Regions from separate parts of the Frigoribacterium sp. PhB107 genome, predicted to be linked through region 1. Evidence: predicted binding sites of a transcription regulator. Region 1 holds the regulator's gene; the other holds the start of a gene.
The links. Region 1 encodes LexA, which represses DNA repair genes until DNA is damaged. Its sites were predicted from a motif close to TCGAACANNTGTTCGA; they were not measured.
Positions count from the first base shown of each region.

Region 2: the regulator LexA is predicted to act here: its motif matches at 2,272-2,287, upstream of EDF18_RS02830 (DNA polymerase III subunit alpha).

Region 1 is NZ_RJKU01000004.1:113,110-123,907, reverse strand. Features, by position in the region: gene EDF18_RS15385 (RNA methyltransferase) at 1-38, opposite strand, end outside; gene rplT (50S ribosomal protein L20) at 147-539, opposite strand; gene rpmI (50S ribosomal protein L35) at 570-764, opposite strand; gene infC (translation initiation factor IF-3) at 768-1,394, opposite strand; gene EDF18_RS15365 (DUF1844 domain-containing protein) at 1,746-2,084, shown strand; gene EDF18_RS15360 (SseB family protein) at 2,136-2,915, opposite strand; gene priA (bifunctional 1-(5-phosphoribosyl)-5-((5-phosphoribosylamino)methylideneamino)imidazole-4-carboxamide isomerase/phosphoribosylanthranilate isomerase PriA) at 2,912-3,661, opposite strand; gene hisH (imidazole glycerol phosphate synthase subunit HisH) at 3,734-4,369, opposite strand; gene hisB (imidazoleglycerol-phosphate dehydratase HisB) at 4,366-4,980, opposite strand; gene EDF18_RS15340 (histidinol-phosphate transaminase) at 4,977-6,062, opposite strand; gene EDF18_RS15335 (LysM peptidoglycan-binding domain-containing protein) at 6,161-6,532, opposite strand; gene lexA (transcriptional repressor LexA) at 6,784-7,473, shown strand; gene hflX (GTPase HflX) at 7,549-9,120, opposite strand; gene EDF18_RS15320 (class I SAM-dependent methyltransferase) at 9,202-9,825, shown strand; gene dapF (diaminopimelate epimerase) at 9,937-10,798, opposite strand, start outside.
Region 2 is NZ_RJKU01000001.1:623,901-634,698, forward strand. Features, by position in the region: gene EDF18_RS02820 (glucose-6-phosphate dehydrogenase) at 1-692, opposite strand, end outside; gene EDF18_RS02825 (aromatic acid exporter family protein) at 873-2,189, opposite strand; gene EDF18_RS02830 (DNA polymerase III subunit alpha) at 2,336-5,842, shown strand; gene EDF18_RS02835 (glutathione S-transferase family protein) at 5,888-6,910, shown strand; gene EDF18_RS02840 (TraR/DksA family transcriptional regulator) at 6,907-7,242, shown strand; gene EDF18_RS02845 (helix-turn-helix domain-containing protein) at 7,371-8,723, shown strand; gene EDF18_RS02850 (aldehyde dehydrogenase family protein) at 8,778-10,319, shown strand; gene EDF18_RS02855 (DUF779 domain-containing protein) at 10,319-10,771, shown strand; gene EDF18_RS02860 (hypothetical protein) at 10,791-10,798, opposite strand, start outside.

The DNA of each region.
Region 1 (10,798 bases):
ACCGCCCGGACTCGTGGCGAACGGGGGTTGTCGATCAGAGGGGTGCGCACGCGACAACTATGCCGCACCCGGCCCGGGGAACGACGGAGGGCCCGGACAGCTGGTGCTGTCCGGGCCCTCCGGAGGTGGTGCTGACGCCGTCGTGACTACGCGGCAGCCGTGACCTTGGGGGCCGAGGTGTCGGCAGGCAGCGCGGCCTTCGCCGTCGCGACGATCGACGCGAAGGTGGCGGGCTCGTGCACGGCCAGCTCGGCGAGGATGCGACGGTCGACCTCGATGCCGGCCAGGGACAGGCCCTGGATGAGGCGGTTGTAGGTCAGGCCGTTCTGACGCGACGCAGCGTTGATGCGCTGGATCCACAGGCGGCGGAACTCGCCCTTGCGCGCACGGCGGTCACGGTACGAGTAGACGAGGGAGTGGGTGACCTGCTCCTTGGCCTTGCGGTACAGGCGCGAACGCTGACCGCGGTAGCCCTCGGCGCGCTCGAGGATGACGCGACGCTTCTTGGCGGCGTTGACCGCTCTCTTGACTCTTGCCATTTTCTTGTTCCTCTACGTTCGTGTCAGCGGTCAGTGACCGAGAAGCTTCTTGGCGACCTTGGCGTCGGCCGGGGCCAACAGCTGGTCCTGGTTGAGGCGAGCCTTGCGGCTGGCGCTCTTCACCTCGAGGTTGTGGCGCATGCCGGCCTGCTGCTTCATGATCTTGCCGGAACCGGTGACCTTGAAACGCTTCTTGGCACCGGAGTGGGTCTTCTGCTTGGGCATGTGTTACTTGCTCTCTTCTGTCGGCTCGGCCGGTGCATCGGCCGCCGCCTTGTCGGACGTGGGGTGCTTCGGGGGCTTGTTCGCCGCCTTGCGAGCTTCGGCCTCGGCCTTCGCCTCGGACTTGTTCTTGTGGGGCCCGATCACCATGACCATGTTGCGGCCGTCGATGGTGGGGGTGGACTCGACACTGCCCAGCTCGGACACGTCCTCCGCGAAGCGCTGGAGCAGACGCACGCCCTGGTCGGGACGCGACTGCTCACGACCGCGGAACAAGATCATGGCCTTGACCTTGTCGCCACCCTCGAGGAAGCCCTCGGCGCGCTTGCGCTTGGTCTCGTAGTCGTGCTTGTCGATCTTCAGACGGAACCGGACCTCTTTGAGGATGGTGTTCGCCTGGTTGCGCCGAGCCTCTTTCGCCTTCTGCGCAGCCTCGTACTTGAACTTTCCGTGATCCATGATCTTGGCCACGGGAGGCTTCGAGTTGGGGGCCACCTCGACCAGGTCGAGTTCGGCCTCTGCGGCGAGACGCAGCGCCATGGCGATGGGAACGACGCCGATCTGCTCACCTGCAGGCCCCACGAGGCGGACCTCGGGGACGCGGATACGGTCGTTCGTACGGGGATCGCTGATGCGGAACTCCTCTGTCGTCGCTTCGTCACCTGCCGACCCGGAGGGCCTGCAGGGAAAGAGGAGGTTCGCACACCGGTCGCTCTCGCGACGCGCACCGTCTGTCGACGGCGGTGCACTGCACCCTGGCTGTTCGGCCTGCTCTGCCTCGAGGATCGCTCTCCGGGGTGGTGCAGATCGAACGGGGTGCCAACAACCCGGTAACCTCGTGTGACGGTCAAGCGCGGGTGGGAGAATCTCCACTTTCGCACGCAGCAGACGCTGCGAGCCTGGAGAAGCCTAGCAGAGGATCAGCACGTGAGCCACACCCCGCACACCCACCCCGCCGACCGCCCCGACGACGCCCCCGTCGGCATCCCGGTGGAGCACCCGTCCGACGCCGTCCGCGACATCGCCGACGTCAACGCGGTCGAGGTCATCAACACCGTCGCCGTGCACCTGATGAGCGCGGCGGCCGTGAAGGTCGGCCTCGCCGACGACCCCGCGGCGCAGACCGACCTCGACGAGGCGCGCAAGCTCATCTCGTCGCTCGCCGGCCTCGTCGTGGCCAGCGCGCCGGAGATCGGCGACCAGCACGCCCGCGCGCTGCGCGACGGCCTCCGCTCACTGCAGCTCGCCTTCCGCGAGGCCAGTTCCATCCCCGACGCCGTCGGCAAGGGCCCCGGCGAGAAGCTCACCGGCCCGGTCACCTGAACCGTGGCCAGCTGAGCTGACCCGATCATCCGACCGTCGATCTGACCTGCCTCAGGCGGGGACGACGCTGACGGACATGCTGTCGACGCGGTCCAGGATGAGCGGATCGGCCTGCCACGACGCCTGGAGGCGCTGCAGCAGCTCCCCCAGCTGCCCCTGGTCGAGGCCGGCACGCACGGCGAGCCGGACCACGATCTCGGGAGTGCCCAGCCGGGCGCCCCGGTAGCCGGGCGAGATCGCCAGCCCGACCAGCGCCTCCTCGTCGGTCGACGCGGCGAGGAACGCCTGCAGGACCGCCTCGTCCGCGTGGGCGGGCACCCAGGGAAGGTCCTGGGCGACGGCCCAGAGCGCAGGTCGCCGGACGCCGAACTCGGTGGGCGAGCCCGGGTCGAGCACGAGGTGCTCGGTCGACTCGGCGACGGCCGCCAGCGCGACCCGCCGCGCGTCGACGGGGACCGGACGCGCCGCGGCGTCCCACCGACTGAGGGCCTCGACGCTCGTGAACGCCGGCAGCACCGCGCGTCCGTCAGGGCCGGCCACCGTGACGATGGACAGCTCCTGCGTCTTGTCGACGCGGCGACCGAGGTCGTCGAGCCCTTCCTCCCCCGCGACCGCGACGAGCGGGATCAGCAGACGCGCGGGGCGCAGGGCGTCGACGACCTCGTGCTCGGGCAGCCCGCCCGCGCCGAAGCGGACCAGGGCCTCGAGGAGGCGAGGGTCGGCCGAACCGTCGTCGCCCGCGTGGGCCGTGTCGTGGTGCTCGAAGGTACGACCGGCGAAGGGCCGCCCGGCGCTGTCTGCCGCGTGCGTGGGTCCGCGGTCCGCAGTCACGACACCGACGCGACGTCGAGCGCGGCGGCGAGGGTGAAGGCGCCCGAGTAGAGCGCCTTGCCGACGATGGCCCCCTCGAGGCCGAGGGGGACGAGCTCGCGGAGGGCCGCGATGTCGTCGAGGCTCGAGATGCCGCCCGAGGCGATGACCGGACGGTCGGTGCGCTCCATGACCTGCCGGAGGAGATCCGTGTTCGGGCCGGTCAGGGTGCCGTCCTTCGTCACGTCGGTGACGACGTAGCGGGCGCACCCTGCGTCCTCGAGGCGAGCGAGCACCGTCCAGAGGTCGCCGCCGTCCTCCGTCCAGCCGCGCGCGGCCAGGGTCGTGCCGCGCACGTCGAGGCCCACCGCCACGGCCTCGCCGTACTCGGCGATGACGTGGGCGGCCCACTCGGGGTTCTCGAGCGCGGCGGTGCCCAGGTTGATGCGCTTGACGCCGGTGCTCAGCGCGTCGTCGAGCGAGCGGTCGTCGCGGATGCCGCCGCTGAGCTCGACGTCGATGCCCTTGACCTGCTTGATCACCTTCTTGATGATCGACCGGTTGTCGCCCCGGCCGAACGCCGCGTCGAGGTCGACGAGGTGCAGCCACTCGGCACCCTGCGACTTCCAGTCGTCGGCCGCCGCCACGGGGTCGCCGTAGCCCGTCTCGGTGCCGGCCTCGCCCTGCGTCAGGCGGACGGCCTGCCCGCCCGCGACGTCGACGGCGGGGAACAGGGTGAGGCCAGGGGTCGTGCAGAAGTCGCTCATGGTGTCTCTCTCGCGGGCGTGCCGCGTGCTGTCGCCGACGGGGCCGGGGATCGCGGTCGGATCAGAGGGGGTTCAGAGTGTCCCGAGCCAGTTCGAGAGCAGCCTGATGCCCGGCTGCCCCGACTTCTCGGGGTGGAACTGCGTGGCCCAGAGCGGACCGTTCTCGACGGCCGCGACGAAGCGCCCGCCGTGGTCGGCCCACGTGACGTGGGGCTCGGGGAACGGGCGGATCACGTCGAGGGTCCAGGCCTGAGCCGCGAACGAGTGCACGAAGTAGAAGCGCTCGTCGCGCACGCCGTCGAAGAGGACGCTGCCCTCGGGGGCGTCGACCAGGTTCCAGCCCATGTGCGGCAGCACGTCCGCCTTCAGCTCGTCGACGACGCCGGGCCACTCGCCCAGGCCGCCGGTCGTCGCACCGCGCTCGACCCCACCCTCGAAGAAGACCTGCATGCCGACGCAGATGCCCATCACAGGGCGACCACCAGCGAGTCGACGGTCGATCATCTCGCCCCCGCGGACCGACTGCAGCTGGCTCATCACGGCGCCGAACGCACCGACGCCGGGGACGAAGAGCCCGTCGGCCGCCTGCACCCTGGCGCGGTCGCGCGTGAGCTCGACGTCGGCCCCCGCGAGCTCGAGGGCCTTGACCGCCGAGTGCACGTTGCCGCTGCCGTAGTCGAGGACGGCCACCGTGGGACGGACCGTCACAGGGCGCCCTTCGTGGACGGCACCCCGGTCACCCGGGCGTCGGGCTGGACGGCCTGGCGCAGGGCCCGGGCGAAGGCCTTGAACTCCGCCTCGGCGATGTGGTGCGGGTCGCGGCCGCCGAGCACGCGCACGTGGACGGTGATGCCGGCGTGGAACGTGATCGCCTCGAAGACGTGGCGCACCATCGAGCCGGTGAAGTGGCCGCCGATGAGGTGGTACTCGAAGCCCTCGGGCTCGCCGGTGTGGACGAGGTACGGGCGGCCCGACACGTCGACGACGGCCTGGACGAGCGCCTCGTCGAGGGGCACGAGCGCGTCTCCGTAGCGGGAGATGCCGGCCTTGTCGCCCAGCGCCTCCTTGATCGCGCCGCCGAGCACGATGCCGACGTCTTCTACCGTGTGGTGGACGTCGATGTGCGTGTCACCCGCCGCCGACACGTCGAGGTCGATGAGCGAGTGCTTCGAGAGGGCCGTCAGGAGGTGGTCGAAGAACGGCACGGACGTGTCGACCGACGAGCGACCGGTCCCGTCGAGGTCGAGGGACAGCTGGATGCGCGACTCGCTCGTCTCGCGGGACGAGGAGGCGGTGCGGGCGCGAGGCTGATCGGTCACGAGGAGAGCCTAATGTCGCGCAGCGCGTCGAGGAACGCGGTCGTCTCAGCCTCGGTGCCGGCACTCACCCGGAGGTGCCCCTCGATGCCGAGGTCGCGGACGATGACACCGCGGGCGAGGAGGCGACGGAAGACGTCGGCCGGGTCGTCGACGCCGCCGAACAGGACGAAGTTCGACCAGGTCGGCCACGGGCTGTAGCCGAGCTCGGTCAGCACGCGGACGATGCGGTCGCGCTGCGCCTTGATGTCGTCGACCATCGCGAGCATCTCGTCGGCGTGCGCGAGGGCCGCCACGGCCGCCGCCTGCGTGAGGGACGAGAGGTGGTACGGCAGCCGGACCAGACGGAGGGCGTCGACGACGGCAGGGTGGGCCGCCATGTAGCCGACCCGGGCACCGGCGAAGGCGAAGGCCTTGCTCATGGTGCGCGAGACGACGAGGCGCTCCCGGCCCTCGAGCAGGGTGAGCGCCGTGGGCTGGCCGGTCGGCATGAACTCGGCGTAGGCCTCGTCGACGAAGACCATGCCGTCGGTCGCGTCGTAGGCGGCCCGGACCGTGTCGAGGTCGAGCGGTGTGCCCGTAGGGTTGTTCGGGCCGCAGAAGAAGACGACGTCGGGCCGGAGACGCTCGATCTCGGCGACCGCCGTCTCAGGCGTGATCGTGAAGCCCTCGTCGCGGGCGCCCTCGAGCCAGGTGCTGCCGGTGCCCGCCGCGATGATCGAGTGCATCGAGTAGGTGGGCGAGAACCCCAGCACGGACCGGCCCGGGCCGCCGAAGGCCTGCAGGATCTGCTGGATGACTTCGTTCGAACCGTTCGCCGCCCAGATGTGATCGCGACTGAGGCCGTGTCCGAGGTAACCCGCCAGCGAGTCACGGAGGGTCGAGAACTCTCGGTCGGGGTAACGGTTCACGTCGACGAGGGCTGCACCGACTGCCTCGAGGATGTCGGCGGCGACGTCGGCGGGAACGGGGTGGGTGTTCTCGTTGACGTTGAGGGCGACGGGAACCCGCTCTTGGGGAGCGCCGTAGGGCGTCAGCCCCTTGAGGTCGTCGCGGATGGGCAGGTCGGCGAGGCTGAAGGACACGAGTCCATGGTAGGCGGCGGGCGGAGTGCCGACCTCACCGTGACCCGGACCGGACCGGACCGGACCGCAACGGACAGGTCGGGCCCAGCCACACCAGATCAGCGGCTGTACTTCTCGGGGATCGCGAGCGTCTGGCCCGCGGCCACCTCGGCGCTCGGCAGGTTGTTCAGGCGGACGAGGTCGCTGACGACGTCGCGCGGGTCTTTGGTGGGGGCGATCTCGCTCGCGACCTGCCAGAGCGACTCGCCGCCCTCGACCGTGACCTGGGCGAAGGACACGTCTGCGGCGTGGTCGGAGGCGACGGCGCCGGGGCCGAGCAGCAAGCCCGCGGCCACGATGCCCGCGGCGCCGAGCGCGACAGCGGCGCCGACGACTCGCCGGCCTCGACGCGTGATGCGGAGGCGGGTGCGAGGGGCGACCGAGCCGGTGGTGATGCCGACGATGTCGTTGCTGATGCTGGTGGCGCTCATGAGGTGGTTCCTTTCACCGCGAGAGTTGTCGTACGAGTTCGTGCCCGGCACTCGGCCGGGAATGCCGGACACGAAGACGTGTACCGAACATATCTTCGACTGAGCCCGACCGCAACCATTTCTCTCGAACATCTCCCGGAGACAAGCGCGACACACTCGAACATGTGTTTCGCCAAGTGGCCGTGATCCGATAGGTTCCAGTCGGTGGGACGAGTACACCAGCGACCACCGACATCGACGGCAGGAGAGACATGACCGACCGGCACAGCGCGACGGCGACCGCCCCGGCGACGCCCCCGCGCAAGGCGCTCACCGCCAAGCAGGAGTCGATCCTGGCCGCTATCCAGGCGAGCATCGCCCAGAGCGGCTACCCGCCGAGCATGCGCGAGATCGGCGACGCCGTCGGCCTCAAGTCGCTGTCGAGCGTGACCCACCAGCTCAACCAGCTCGAGCTCGCCGGCCGGATCCGCCGCGACCCCAACCGCCCCCGCGCCCTCGAGGTGCTGGGCGACGCGACGACTGCCGCTGCTCCCGTGACGAGCATCCTCTCGACGAGCGACGACGGCGACACCGCCCACGTGCCGATGGTCGGCCGGATCGCGGCCGGCATCCCCATCACCGCCGAGCAGCAGGTCGAGGACGTCATGCCGCTCCCCCGCCAGCTCGTGGGGAAGGGCGAGCTGTTCATGCTCCGCGTCGTCGGCGAGTCCATGATCGACGCCGCGATCTGCGACGGCGACTGGGTGGTCGTCCGGCAGCAGCAGGACGCCGAGAACGGCGACATCGTCGCGGCCATGCTCGACGACGAGGCCACGGTCAAGGTCTTCCGGCAGCGCGACGGCCACACCTGGCTGCTGCCCCGCAACAGCGCGTTCGAGCCGATCGTGGGCGACCACGCGCAGATCCTCGGCAAGGTCGTGGCGGTGCTCCGCTCGGTCTGACGCGTCCCGAGGACGACGAAGCGCCTCCTGCCCTGACCGGGCCGGAGGCGCTTCGTCGTGCGGGGAGCGAACCGCTCAGGAGGCGGCGGGCTCCGCGGTCTCGACGGCGTCGGCAGTCTCCGTGCGCACGAACGGCGAGAGCGCCGCGACATCGCTCGGGTAGACGCGGGCGTGCACCCGGGTGCCCTGCTCGTCGTAGTCGGTCGTCAGGACCCGACCGGAGTCGTGCAGGTGCGACACCACGTCGCCGCGATCGTAGGGCACGAGGAGGTCGAGCTCGACCTCGGGCTCGGGCAGCAGCCCGGCGAGCTTCGCCAGCAGCACGTCGATGCCCTCGCCCGTGCGCGCCGAGACGAAGACGGCCGTCGGCTCGAGCCCCTGCAGCACCAGCCGCTGGTCGTCGTCGACGAGGTCGCTCTTGTTGAAGACCACGACCTCGGGGATGTCCCGTCCGTCGACCTCGCCGATGACCTCGCGCACCGTCGCCAACTGCGCGGCCGGGTCGGGGTGCGACCCGTCGACGACGTGCACGATGACGTCGGAGCCCGCGACCTCTTCGAGCGTCGAGCGGAAGGCCTCGACGAGCTGATGCGGCAGGTTGCGGACGAAGCCCACCGTGTCGGCGTAGGTGAAGGGGCGGCCGTCGGTGGTGGCGCTCTTGCGCACCGTCGCGTCGAGGGTCGCGAACAAGGCGTTCTCGACCAGGACGCCGGCGCTCGTGAGCCGGTTCAGCAGGCTCGACTTGCCCGCGTTCGTGTAGCCGGCGATGGCCACGGAGGGCACCTCGTTGCGGTCGCGGTTGGCCCGCTTCGCGTCGCGTGCCGGCTTCATCTCCTTGATCTGACGCCGGAGGCGGGCCATGCGCGTGTGGATCCGGCGACGGTCGAGCTCGATCTTCGTCTCGCCGGGGCCCCTGCTGCCCATTCCGGCACCGGCACCGCCGACCTGGCCACCGGCCTGGCGGGACATCGAGTCCCCCCAGCCACGGAGGCGCGGCAGCAGGTACTCGAGCTGGGCGAGCTCGACCTGGGCCTTGCCCTCGCGGCTCTTCGCGTGCTGGCTGAAGATGTCGAGGATGACGGCCGTGCGGTCGATCACCTTGACCTTCACCACGTCCTCCAGCGCACGCCGCTGGCTCGGTGCGAGCTCGGTGTCGGCGATGACCGTGTCGGCGCCGAGGGCAGCCACGGTCTGCCGCAGTTCTTCCGCTTTGCCCTTGCCGAGGTAGGTGCTCGGGTCGGGGTTCGGCCGACGCTGCAGGAGGCCGTCTAGCACCGAGGCGCCCGCGGTCTCGGCCAGTGCGGCGAGCTCACGGAGCGAGTTCTCAGCGTCCGAGAGCGAGCCCTGCGACCAGACGCCGATCAGGACGACGTTCTCGAGGCGGAGCTGGCGGTACTCGACCTCGGTGACGTCCTCCAGCTCGGTCGAGAGGCCGGCCACGCGGCGGAGCGCGGCCCGGTCTTCGCGGTCGTACTGGTCGCCGTCGCCCGAGTCGTCGAGGGAGCGGGTCTGGATCGCCTGGGCAGGCGAGAAGATCGTGTAGGCGGACGCCCGCGACGCCGCACGCTCGAGGACCCGCGCCACGACGTCGTCGCCGGGCTGTCCGTCGCGCTCGTCGTCGAGCGGGGTCGTGGGGGTGTCTGTCATCGAAGTGATACTAGCCCTCCGGAGGGGGTCGAGCCTGGGCCGTCACGGGCCAGGCAGCTGATGTTCGGTAGGTTGTCGTGCGTGACCAACGACCACTACTTCTCCCCGAACCCGGAGAGCGAGCTGCGTCGGCGGACGATCACGGCGACCCTCGCAGGGCGAGAGCTGACGCTCACGACGGCGTCGGGCGTCTTCAGCCCCGAGCGGGTCGACCCGGGCACGGCCGTCCTGCTGGCCGGTGCACCGCAGCCGCCCGCGACGGGCGACCTGTTGGACGTCGGGTGCGGATGGGGCCCCATCACACTGAGCCTCGCGTTGTCGTCACCCGACGCGACGGTGTGGGCCGTCGACGTGAACGAGAGGGTCCTCGACCTCGTCCGTGAGAACGCACGGGCCGCGGGCCTCCAGAACGTCAACGCCGTGACGCCCGACGGTGTTCCCGACGGCGTCGTTTTCGCGTCGATCTGGTCGAATCCGCCCATCCGGGTCGGCAAGGAGGTGCTGCACGGCCTCCTGGAGACCTGGCTGCCACGCCTGGAGCCCGGCTCGGACGCCTGGCTCGTCGTGCAGAAGAACCTCGGCGCCGACTCGCTCCAGGCGTGGATGAACGCGACCATGGCGGACGTGGTCCAGGTGGAGCGGGCCTCGACGAGCAAAGGGTACCGGGTGCTGCGGGCCCGTCGCGCCTCCTCGTCCCTCGCATAGACGAGCGACGACGACGACGACGACGATAGGGTGTGCGCCCCAGCGGCCCGGGGGCCATGGGCCCACGCGCGAGGGACCGACGGACGCTCACGCGCGAGGGACCGATGGACGCTAGAGGGTCAGGGCCCCGCTGAAGACGAGCTCGGCCGGTCCGCTGAGCGACACGTGCTCACCGTCGCCCCCGGGCGCGACATGGACCCCGAGGACGCCGCCCGGCACCTCGACGGCCCAGTCGTCGGGCGCGCCCGCGCCAGCCCAGTGCCGCACGGCTAGTGCCGCAGCCGCGGCACCCGTGCCGCACGAGAGCGTCTCGCCGCTGCCGCGCTCGTGCACGCGCATGCGGATGCGACCGATGCCGTCGACCACGAGCGGATCGGACGGGACCACGAACTCGACGTTGGCGCCCTCGGCAGGCGCGGGATCGAGCACCGGCACCCAGGAGAGGTCGAGCCCGTCGAGCTCGTCGTCGGAGGCGAGGGCGACGACCACGTGCGGGTTGCCGACCGAGAGCGAGAGGCCCGGCCTCGCCGCGTGGAGTTCTCGGGCGCGGACCGTCGGCTCGTCGTCCCCGAGCGCCCAGGCGCCGAGGTCGACCCGGAAGCCCGAGCCGTCTCGCCGCACCGTGCGCACGCCGGCGCGCGTGCCGATCGCGAGGGCCCCGCCGACGGACAGGTCGACCAGGCCGCGCTCGACGAGGTAGCGCGCGAAGACGCGGACGCCGTTGCCGCACATCTCGGCGAGGCTGCCGTCGGCGTTGTGGTAGTCCATGAACCACTCGGCCGAGGGATCGCTCGCCAGCGCCGCGGCGCCGGCCGAGAGCGCGGACGAGCGAACGGCGCGGATGACCCCGTCAGCCCCTACGCCGAAGCGACGGTCGGTCAGGGCGCGGATGGCGACCCCGTCGAGGTCGGTCTCGCCGTCGGCGTCGGTGAACAACACGAAGTCGTTCCCGGTGCCCTGTCCCTTGGTGAAC
Region 2 (10,798 bases), on a different contig from region 1:
GCGAGCACCTGCAGCAGGTGGCTCTGGATCATGTCGATCAGCGCGCCGGCCTTGTCGTAGTACTGCGCGCGGCCCTCGAGGCCGAGGACCTCGTCGTAGAAGATCTCGACCTTCTCGATGTTCTCGCTGTTCCAGACCGGCTCGAAGAGGCGGTTGGCGAAGCGCAGGCCGATCATGTTGAGCACCGTGGCGCGACCGAGGAAGTGGTCGGTGCGGTGGATGCGCTCCTCCGGCACGATCTTGAGCAGCTCGGCGTTGAGCTCTCGGGCACTCGCCTCGTCGGAGCCGAAGGGCTTCTCGAGCGCGAGGCGGAGGCCGTCGGGCAGGTCGATCTCGGCGAGCGCCTGGATCACCTTGGTGCTGATGGCCGGGGGCAGCGCGAAGTACATGACGGGCGTGCCCTCAGACGCCTCGAAGAGGGCCTTCAGGTGCTCGACCGTGGTCGGGTCGCCCTGGATGTACTGGCTGGACGCCAGCGTCTTCTTCGCGAGGTCGCTGCCCGCGTCGCCGTTGAAGGCGGTCGTGACGACGTCGTCCCATTCTTCGGGGCTGCGCTCGCTGCGGCCGGTGCCGATCAGCTGCACGTCGACCCCGCGGTCGCTCTTGAGCAGGCTCGCGAGACCGGGGAGGAGGAGGCGCTCGGTCAGGTCTCCCGAGGCTCCGAGGATGATGAGGGTGGTGGTGTCTGTCACAGGTACGGCTTCCGTGAAGGCGGCGACGGGTCGCCGCTCGGTGTGTGAGGGGTACGGGCTGCCGGGCCGGGGCGGAGTCGCGGCACGCCGTGGGCGCATCCGCGAGACCGGCGCAGGGCGCGGCGGGGCGTTCGGCGACGATGCCTCCCCCACCGTACTGCGCCCGGGCGTCGGACGCCGTCAGCGTTCGCGGGCAGCGTCCTCCGCCTCGCCGTCGGCGGCCGGGCCCTGCGCCTCCTGGCGTCGTTCGCTGTCACGCGGCGCGGTGTCGCGGGGTGCCGTGGGGTCGTCGACGGGGCCGGTGCTCGTGGTGCCGCCGACCTCGGCAGCGACGTCGTCGGCATCGACGTCCCCGTCTCCGTCGAGGTCGCCGACCGCCTCGTCGTCGGGGCGGGGAGCCGTCGAGTCGTCGGGGTCGAGCGCGGCGACGATCCGTCCGAGCGAGACGGCGACCGAGACGCCGCCGCTCGTGGCGACCGTCGGCAGCTCGCGGTGCGTGTCGATGGCCCGCCAGAGCGCCTCGACGTCGCGGCGGGCGGTGACGAAGGCGTCCCGGTCGTCGCCGCCGCGCCTCCTGATCACCTCTCCGACGCTGCGGACGGCACGGGCGACGAGGGGGGCGAGGTCGTCGACGATGCCGATCTGTCGGCCGATCCGGCGGCCGAGGATGCCGGAGACCTCGGCGAGGTCCTGCAGGTGGAACCCCACCCGCTCGAAGACGACGAGGTCGGCGTACTCGGTGCCGAGGTCGCGTCGTCGCAGCAGCCACCGCGGGTTGAGGCGGCGCGACTCGTCGGCGTACTGGACGGCGTCGCGGACGTGCCGCAGGGTGCTCGGCAGGACCGCGACGCGTCGCTCCCAGTCGTCGTCCTCGATCGGCCAGTCCGCCTCGAACACAGTGGCGACGTCGTCGGCGCGGTCGGCGAGCGACGCCTGCACGAGCCGGAGCCGCTGCTCGGCACGGCCGGTGTAGAGGGGCGGCACCAGGAGGAGGTTGACGAGGACGCCCACGGCGACGCCGACGCCGATCTGCACGACGTAGCCGGTGGAGTAGTCCCCTGCGTTCGCTCCGCCGAGCAGCAGCACGAAGAGCCCGGCGGTCAGCACCCAGTCGCGGCCGGCGCCCAACCAGCGGATCCCCGCGATGAGCGTGCCGAGGCCGACGACGAGCGCCACGGCCAGCACGCCCGGCTGCCCCTCCTGCAGGGCGAACACCGTCGTCGCGAGCAGCACCCCGATCACGAGGCCGAGGATCGTCTGCAGCCCCTGCTTGAGCGACGTCTTCACGGTCGGCCAGAGCGCCAGCACGGCCCCGAGCGGAGCGTAGTAGGGGTACTCGGCGGCCACGCCGGGCACGTGGGGCGCGATCCAGTAGGCGAGAGCCGCGGCGAGCGCCCCCTTCGCGGCCATGAGGAGGCGCGGCTGGGCCAGCAGGGTCCGCGTCCACCGGGAGGCGGTCCTGGCGGAGTCCTGGGCGGCGGCTCGTCGGTCTGGCATCTGACGATGATGACAGCAGGGCGCGGTCGCCGCCTGGGGCGCCGGCAGGGTCGTCGTACCCCGCCAGGGCGACGTACACTCGTCGAACACACGTTCGAACCGACCTCGGCCGGGAGGTCCGACGAGAGAAGCACCGAGGCAGCACGATGCGTTTCACCCACCTCCACGTGGCATCGTCGTTCAGCGCGCACTACGGCACGACGCCGCCGGCGCAGCTCGTCGAGCACGCCGCCGCCCACGGCGCGGACGCGCTGGCGATCACCGACCGCGACGGCCTCTACGGGGCGATCCGGCACATCGGCGCCTGCCGGGCGGCGGGCATCGACCCGATCGTGGGCGTCGAGCTCGGCTGCGTCGACGACACGGCCGACGACGAGGGCCAGGGTGGCGCGGCGGCCGGTGCCGGTCCCGGGGGCAGGGCGGGCGCCTCCTCGGTCGACCGGATCGTGGTGCTCGCGCACGGGGCGGGCGGGGGGCGTCCGGGTGCGGGCTGGGCCGCTCTCTGCCGGTTGATCAGCGCCGCGCACGGCAGGGCGACGAGGCGGGTGAGCGGCAGCGCGAACAGCGTCGCGACGATCCCGCGGTCACGGCTGCGGGCGTTCCTCCGCAGCGACGAGGGCGCCGACGCGACGGTGCTGCTCGGGCCCGACTCCGACGTGGGGCGGCTGGTGGCGGAGGGCAGGCACACTGCCGCTGCGGCGTCGCTGGCCGCCTGGGCGCGCGAGCTGCCCGGCGGCGTGGCCGTCGAGGTCGTCTGTCACCTCACCGAGCCGGGCGAGAGCCGCAGCGTGCGGCACGCGGCGCGCATGCTCGAGCTGGCCGATCACGTCGGGGTGCCCGCCGTGCTGACCAACGCGGTGCGCTACCTCGACCCCGACGGCGCGGTCACGGCCGACGTGCTCGACTCGGCGGGGCACCTGGCCCCGCTGGGGGCGTTCACCCCGCAGCCGAACGCCCAGGCGTCGCTCAAGCGGGGCGACGAGATGCGCGCGCTGGCGACCCTCGTCGCCGACGCCTCCTCGTGCCCCCGCCGGGCGGCAGAGGAGATGCTCGCCGAGACCGAGCGGCTCGCCGACCGCTGCCGCCTCGACCCCGACGCCGACCTGCGCTGGCGCCGACCGAAGACGCCCGAGCTCAGCGCCATCGGCGTCGACGGCGATCCCGACCAGGTGCTGTTCCGTCGGGCCGAGGCGGGCGTCACCGAGCGCTTCGGCCACGCCGACCAGGCCCTCCGTCGCACCGTCGACGAACGGATGCGCTACGAGCTGGGGATCATCACGGGCTTCGGCTTCGCGAGCTACTTCCTCACCGTCGCCGACGTCTCGGCCCTGATGCGCGACATGCGGGTGCGGAACGCCGCGCGGGGGTCGGGCGCCGGCAGCTTGGTCACCTACCTCCTGCGCATCTCGAACGTCGACCCGATCGAGCACGACCTGCTGTTCGAGCGGTTCCTCGGCAACAAGCGCGAGACGCTGCCCGACATCGACATCGACGTCGAGTCGGCCAGGCGGCACGAGATCTACCGGGCGATCTTCGACCGCTACGGCAGCAACCGGGTCACCCTCATGTCCATGCAGTCGACCTACCGCGGCCGGGGGGCGGTGCGCGACGCCGGCCAGGCCCTCGGGCTCGACGACGACCAGATCGACCTCGTCGCGAACAACGTGTGGCGCTCGAACGCCCGCGACCTCCGCACCGCCATGGCCGAGAAGCCCGAGCTGCGGGCCATCGCCGACCTCGCCCGGCAGAACGGCCAGATCGACCTGCTCGTCGACCTGACCGAGCGGCTCGACCGACTGCCCCGGCACATCTCGATGCACCCGTGCGGGGTGATCCTCGGCGACTCCGACCTGCTCAGCACGACCCCGGTGCAGCCGAGCGGCATCGGGCTGCCGATGAGCCAGTTCGACAAGCACGACATGAACGACGCGGGCCTGCTGAAGCTCGACGTGCTCGGGGTCCGGATGCAGAGCTCGATGGCCTACGCGCTCGACGAGATCGAGCGGGTGAACGGCGCCCGCGCCGCCCTGGCCGGCGGGCTCGCCGTCGACGTCCCCTACGTGAACCGGCAGGGGCGGGTCGAGCTCGACGAGATCCCGCACGACGACGAGCCCACCTTCGAGGCGATCCGCACCACCCACACCCTCGGCATGTTCCAGATCGAGAGCCCCGGGCAGCGCGAGCTGATCGGCAAGATGCAGCCCGACCGCTACAGCGACCTGATCGCCGACATCTCGCTGTTCCGCCCCGGCCCGATGAAGGGCAACATGGTCGCGCCGTTCCTCGACACGAAGCACGGGTTCCAGCGGCCCGACTACCTGCACCCGAGCTTCGCGCCGTTCCTCGACGACAGCTACGGCGTGGTGATCTACCACGAGCACGTGCTGCGCATCCTCGAGGCCACGATGGAGGTCTCGCTCGCCGAGGCCGACGAGATCCGCCGGCACATGGGCAAGGGCCAGGACGACGCCCTCGAGGTCGAGTTCCGACGCCGCACGACCGGGAACGTCGACGACGACGGCAGGAGGCGGTTCACCGACGCCCAGGTCGACAAGATCTGGGCGGTGCTCAAGGGGTTCGGCTCCTTCGGCTTCTGCAAGGCGCACGGCGCCGCGTTCGCGCTGCCCACCTACCAGACCGCCTGGCTCAAGACCCACTACCCGGCGGAGTTCCTCGCCGGGGTGCTGACGCACGACCCCGGGATGTACCCGAAGCGGCTGCTGCTGACCGAGGCGCGACGCATGGGCGTGCCCGTGCTGCCGCTCGACGTCAACGCGTCGACCGACGTCTACAGGGTCGAGCGGGTGCGTGCCCCGGCGACGCCGATCGCGCCCAGCCGCCCCGGCGACCTCGGCATCCGGCTGTCGTTGTCCGACGTGCACGGCATCAGCGACTCCGAGCTCGCCCGCGTCGTCGTGGGCCGGCCCTACGAGTCGATCACCGACTTCTGGCAGCGGGCCACGCCGTCGCGGCGGCTGATCGAGCGGCTGGCGCAGGTCGGCGCGCTCGACTCCCTGGCCGGCCCCGGGCGGACGAGGGGCGACGTGCTCGCCCGTGTGCGGTCGCTGACGCAGCGCACCGCACGGCCACGCGCCTCCGACGTGCAGAACCAGCTCGACTTCTCGGTCGACGACTCGGCGGAGGTGCCCACCGGCACCCCCGACGTGAGCCTGCGCGACAGGGTGGGCGACGAGCTCGACATCCTGTCGATGGAGGTCAGCGAGCACGTGATCGAGAGCTACCGCCCGATGCTCGACGACCTCGGCGTCGTCCGGGCAGCCGATCTGCGCGACCACTGGAACGGCACCACCGTGCTCGTCGCGGGCATCCGGATCGCCACCCAGACGCCGCCGATGCGCAGCGGCAAACGGGTCGTGTTCATCAGCGTCGACGACGGCACGGGCTGCGCCGACGCGACGTTCTTCGAGGAGGCGCAGGCGAGGTCGGGGCCGCAGCTGTTCGGCACGAAGCTGCTGCTGATCCAGGGGCGGACCAGGCGCACCGGCGAGCGCGGCATCTCGCTCGAGGCCGAGGCCGCCTGGGACCTCAAGGCGATGTGGCGCGACTGGCAGGCAGGCCGTGCGGCGGCGGGCGCAGCCGGAGCGGCACCGGAGGGGCACGAGCTGCCCGACCTCTCGGACGCGTCCGCGTGAGGCTCCCGGCGGGGCTCTCGGACGCGTCTGCGTAGGGTGGCGAGCATGAGCGACGAGCAGCAGGCGAAGGGCACGTACGTCGAGCCCGGCCAGGAGTACACCCGCGACACGAACTACATCGAGGACAGGATCACGCGCGACGCCGTCGACGGCTGGCCCGTCGAGGCCGGCCGCTACCGGCTCGTCGCCGCCCGCGCCTGCCCCTGGGCCAACCGCACCGTCATCTCGCGCCGCCTCCTCGGCCTCGAGGGAGCGATCTCGCTCGGCCTGCCCGGGCCGACCCACGACGCCCGCAGCTGGACCTTCGACCTCGACCCGGACGGCCGCGACCCCGTGCTCGGCATCGAGCGCCTGCAGGAGGCGTTCTTCGCCCGCACCCCCGACTACGCCCGCGGCATCACCGTGCCCGCGATCGTCGACGTGCCGACCGGCAAGGTGGTCACCAACGACTTCCCGCAGATCACCCTCGACTTCGCCACCGAGTGGACCGAGCACCACCGCGAGGGTGCGCCCGAGCTCTATCCCGAGCGCCTGCGCGCCGAGATCGACGAGGTGAACGCGGTCGTGTTCCGCGACGTGAACAACGGCGTGTACCGCGCCGGGTTCGCCGGCTCGCAGAAGAGCTACGAGCGGGCGTACCGCACGCTCTTCGAGCGCCTCGACTGGCTGTCCGATCGCCTCGCGGGGCAGCGCTTCCTCGTGGGGGACACCATCACCGAGGCGGACATCCGCCTCTTCACCACCCTCGCCCGCTTCGACGCCGTCTACCACGGCCACTTCAAGTGCAACCGCTCGAAGCTGGCCGAGATGCCGGTGATCTGGGCCTACGCCCGCGACCTGTTCCAGACGCCCGGCTTCGGCGACACGATCGACTTCGCCCAGATCAAGGCGCACTACTACGTGGTGCACAGCGACATCAACCCGACGGGGATCGTCCCGGCCGGCCCCGACCCGTCGGGCTGGCTGACCGAGCACGGCCGTGAGGAGCTCGGCGGGCGGCCGTTCGGCGACGGCACTCCCCCGGCCGCGCCTCCCGAGGGCGAGCGGGTGCCGCCGCGCGTCGCGTGACCGACCCCACCGAGCAGCTGCGCCGGACCCGCGACGAGGCGCTCGCGCTGGCCGAGCGACTGCTGCGCGACATGGAGGCGGTGGCCGAGGCCCGCGAGGGAGCGAACGTCGACGACGAACACGACCCCGAGGGCTCGACCATCGCCTACGAACGGTCGCAGCTCGACGCGGTCCGTCGATCAGGGCTCGAGCGCGCCGCCGACGCCGAGGCGGCGCTCGGCCGGCTGGCCGACGGCACCTTCGGCCGCTGCGAGCGCTGCGCCGCGCGGATCGGCGAGGCGCGGCTCGAGGCCCGGCCCACCGCCCGCCTCTGCATCGACTGCGCTCGCTGACCCTGCCCTGCGGGGCACCCCCGTGGCACTTCCGCCGCGAGCAGCCGCGACGTAGGCTGCCGACACCACGGCGACGATGCCGGGCCCGACTGCCCTGCCGACGCCTCCGCTCGATGACGAGGGGCGACATGGCAGCGGCGCGACCCGACCCGCCGACCGCTCGCGCGTCCCGCGGGGCCGCGCGCCGGCTCCTGCTCGCGGCGTCCTGGAAGCGGGCCGCCGACCACCGTGTCGACCCCGACGCGCTCCCCCTGCTCGAGCTGCCCGACGACGACCTGGCCTCGTGGCGCCGCGAGCACCCGCTCGCGCTGCTGCTGCCGGTCGTCCAGCGCCTCCTGATCGACGACGTCGAGGGCAGCGGCCTGCTGGTGGCCGTCGGCGACGAACGCGGTCGCCTGCTCTGGGTCGAGGGCGACCGCGAGGCACGGCGCCGGGCCGAGTCGATGCTCTTCGTCGCCGGGGCCGGCTGGGCCGAGTCGAGGGTCGGCACCTCCGCGCCGGGCACCGCCCTCGAGCTCGACCGCGGCGTGCAGGTCAGGGGGCCCGAGCACTTCTCCCACCTCGTCCAGGAGTGGAGCTGCACCGCCGTCCCCGTGCACGACCCCGCCGACGGACGCCTCATCGGCGTGGTCGACATCACCGGCGACGACCGTGCCGCCGGCGAGCAGACGCTGCCGCTGCTGCGCGCGACGGTCGCCGCGATGGAGGCGGAGCTCGCCCTCTCGAGGACGCGGTCCCCACGCCGCGTCGGCACCGGCGCAGGCGCGGCCCCCGGCGCCGCCTCCAGCCCCAGGACCGGCTCCCGCCCCGCCCGACGGCCTCGGGCCCACCAGACCGGTCCGGCGACGCCGGCACCCCCGCGGCTCGACGTGCTCGGCCGTGACGAGGCGGTGCTCCACGCCGGCGGGACCGCCACGACGCTGAGCGCCCGGCACTCCGAGCTCCTCCTCCTGCTCGCCGCTCGGCCGGAGGGGTGGTCGGCCGAGGCGCTGGCCGACGCGATCTGGGGCGAGCGCGGCGCGGTCGGCACCCTGCGGCCCGAGCTCGTCCGGCTCCGCCACGTGCTCGAGGCGGTCGCCCCCTCGCTCGTGCCGACGTCGCGGCCGTACCGGCTGCCGACGGGACTGGCCACGGACGCCGACGAGGTCGTGCACCTGCTCGACCGCGGCGCGCACCGCGCCGCCCTGCGCGCCGCGACGGGCCCGCTCCTGCCGGGCTCGTCGGCCCCGGGCGTCGAGAGCCTCCGCGGCGAGCTCGCGCGACACCTCGGGGAGTCCCTGCGCACCTCCGCCTCGGTCGACGTGCTGCTGCAGTGGGTGGCCACCGCCCAGGGCGCCGACGACGAGCCGGCCCGCCGCGAGCTGCTGCGGCTGCTGCCGCCCCGGTCGCCCCGCCGGGCGGGTCTCGTCGCGGGCGCCGTCGGGGGTCCCGCAGCGGATCGAGACGCGCAACGGGACGCAACGTCGGCCGACCTACCCTGACCCCACGGGCCGCGCGATCCGTGGCCTCCGACACCGTCGTCGAAAGGGACAGCCATGACCGTCACCACTCCCCCGAGCACCTACGCGCAGCCCGGCCAGCCGGGCGCCGCCGTGCAGTTCGAGGCCCGATACGACCACTTCATCGGGGGCGAGTACGTCGCCCCGGCGAGCGGGAAGTACTTCGAGAATCCCAGCCCCGTGAACGGCAAGCCCTTCACCGAGGTCGCCCGGGGCAACGCGCAGGACGTCGACCGCGCCGTCGAGGCGGCGTGGCGGGCCTTCGACTCCTGGAAGCGCACCACCATCACCGAGCGCTCGATCATCCTCAACAAGATCGCCGACCGGATGGAGGCGAACCTCGAGATGCTGGCCGTCGCCGAGACCTGGGACAACGGCAAGCCGATCCGCGAGTCGCTGGCCGCCGACGTGCCGCTGGCGATCGACCACTTCCGGTACTTCGCCGGCGCCATCCGCGCCCAGGAGGGCTCGACCGGCGAGATCGACGGTGACACCGTCGCGTACCACTTCCACGAGCCGCTCGGCGTGGTGGGCCAGATCATCCCCTGGAACTTCCCCCTGCTGATGGCGGTGTGGAAGCTCGCGCCTGCCCTCGCCGCGGGCAACTGCGTCGTGCTGAAGCCGGCCGAGCAGACGCCCGCGTCGATCCACGTCTTCATGGACCTGATCAAGGACCTGCTGCCCGCCGGCGTCCTGAACATCGTCAACGGCTTCGGCGTCGAGGCCGGCGCTCCCCTGGCCAGCCACCCGAACATCCGCAAGATCGCCTTCACCGGCGAGACGACCACCGGCCGGCTCATCATGCAGATGGCCAGCGAGAACCTCATCCCCGTCACCCTCGAGCTCGGCGGCAAGAGCCCCAACGTCTTCTTCGCCGACGTCGCCGACGAGCAGGACGACTTCTACGACAAGGCGCTCGAGGGCTTCTCGTTCTTCAACCTCAACTCGGGCGAGGTCTGCACCTGCCCGTCCCGGGCGCTCGTGCAGCAGTCGATCTACGACCAGTTCACGGCCGACGGCATCGAGCGGGTGAAGAAGGTGAAGCAGGGCGACCCCCTCTCGCTCGACACCATGATCGGCGCTCAGGCCTCGAACGACCAGCTCGAGAAGATCCTCAGCTACATGGACATCGGCAAGCAGGAGGGAGCGACGCTGCTGCTCGGCGGCGACCGCGCCGATCTCGGCGGCGACCTCACCGACGGCTACTACGTGAACCCGACGATCTTCGAGGGCAAGAACTCGATGCGCATCTTCCAGGAGGAGATCTTCGGCCCGGTCCTCAGCCTCACGAGCTTCTCCGACTACGACGACGCGATCAAGATCGCCAACGACACCCTCTACGGCCTCGGCGCCGGCGTGTGGAGCCGCAACGGCGCCCAGCTCTACCGGGCCGGCCGCGACATCCAGGCCGGCCGCGTCTGGTCGAACACCTACCACCAGTACCCCGCGGGAGCGGCGTTCGGCGGCTACAAGCAGTCCGGCATAGGGCGCGAGAACCACAAGATGATGCTCGACCACTACCAGCAGACGAAGAACCTGCTCGTCAGCTACGCGGACGGCCCGATGGGCTTCTTCTGATGGAGACCGCAGCGAAGGAGGTTCGGGTCGTCCCGGCCGATCCTGCCCCGGCCCCCGAAGCGGTCGCCCTGCCCTCCCGGGTCGACGTCTCCGCGGAGGCGGCGGCGTTCCTCGTCGACCTCACGGCCGAGCACGGCCCCCTGATGTTCCACCAGTCGGGCGGCTGCTGCGACGGCTCGTCGCCGATGTGCTACCCGGTGGGCTTCTTCCGGGTCGGCGCGGTCGACGTCCACCTCGGCGACCTGCACGTCGACGGTCTCGACCCGATCGAGGTCTACATGTCGCGCAGCCAGTTCGAGTACTGGAAGTGGACGCACCTCACGATCGACGTCGTCGCGGGCCGGGGCGCCGGCTTCTCGGTCGAGTCGCCCGAGGGGCGCCGGTTCCTGATCCGGTCGCGCATGCTCGACGACGCCGAGCAGGCAGCCCTCGGACTCATCCCGGAGAGCTGACCGAGAGGACCCCGCAGGTCTACGGCG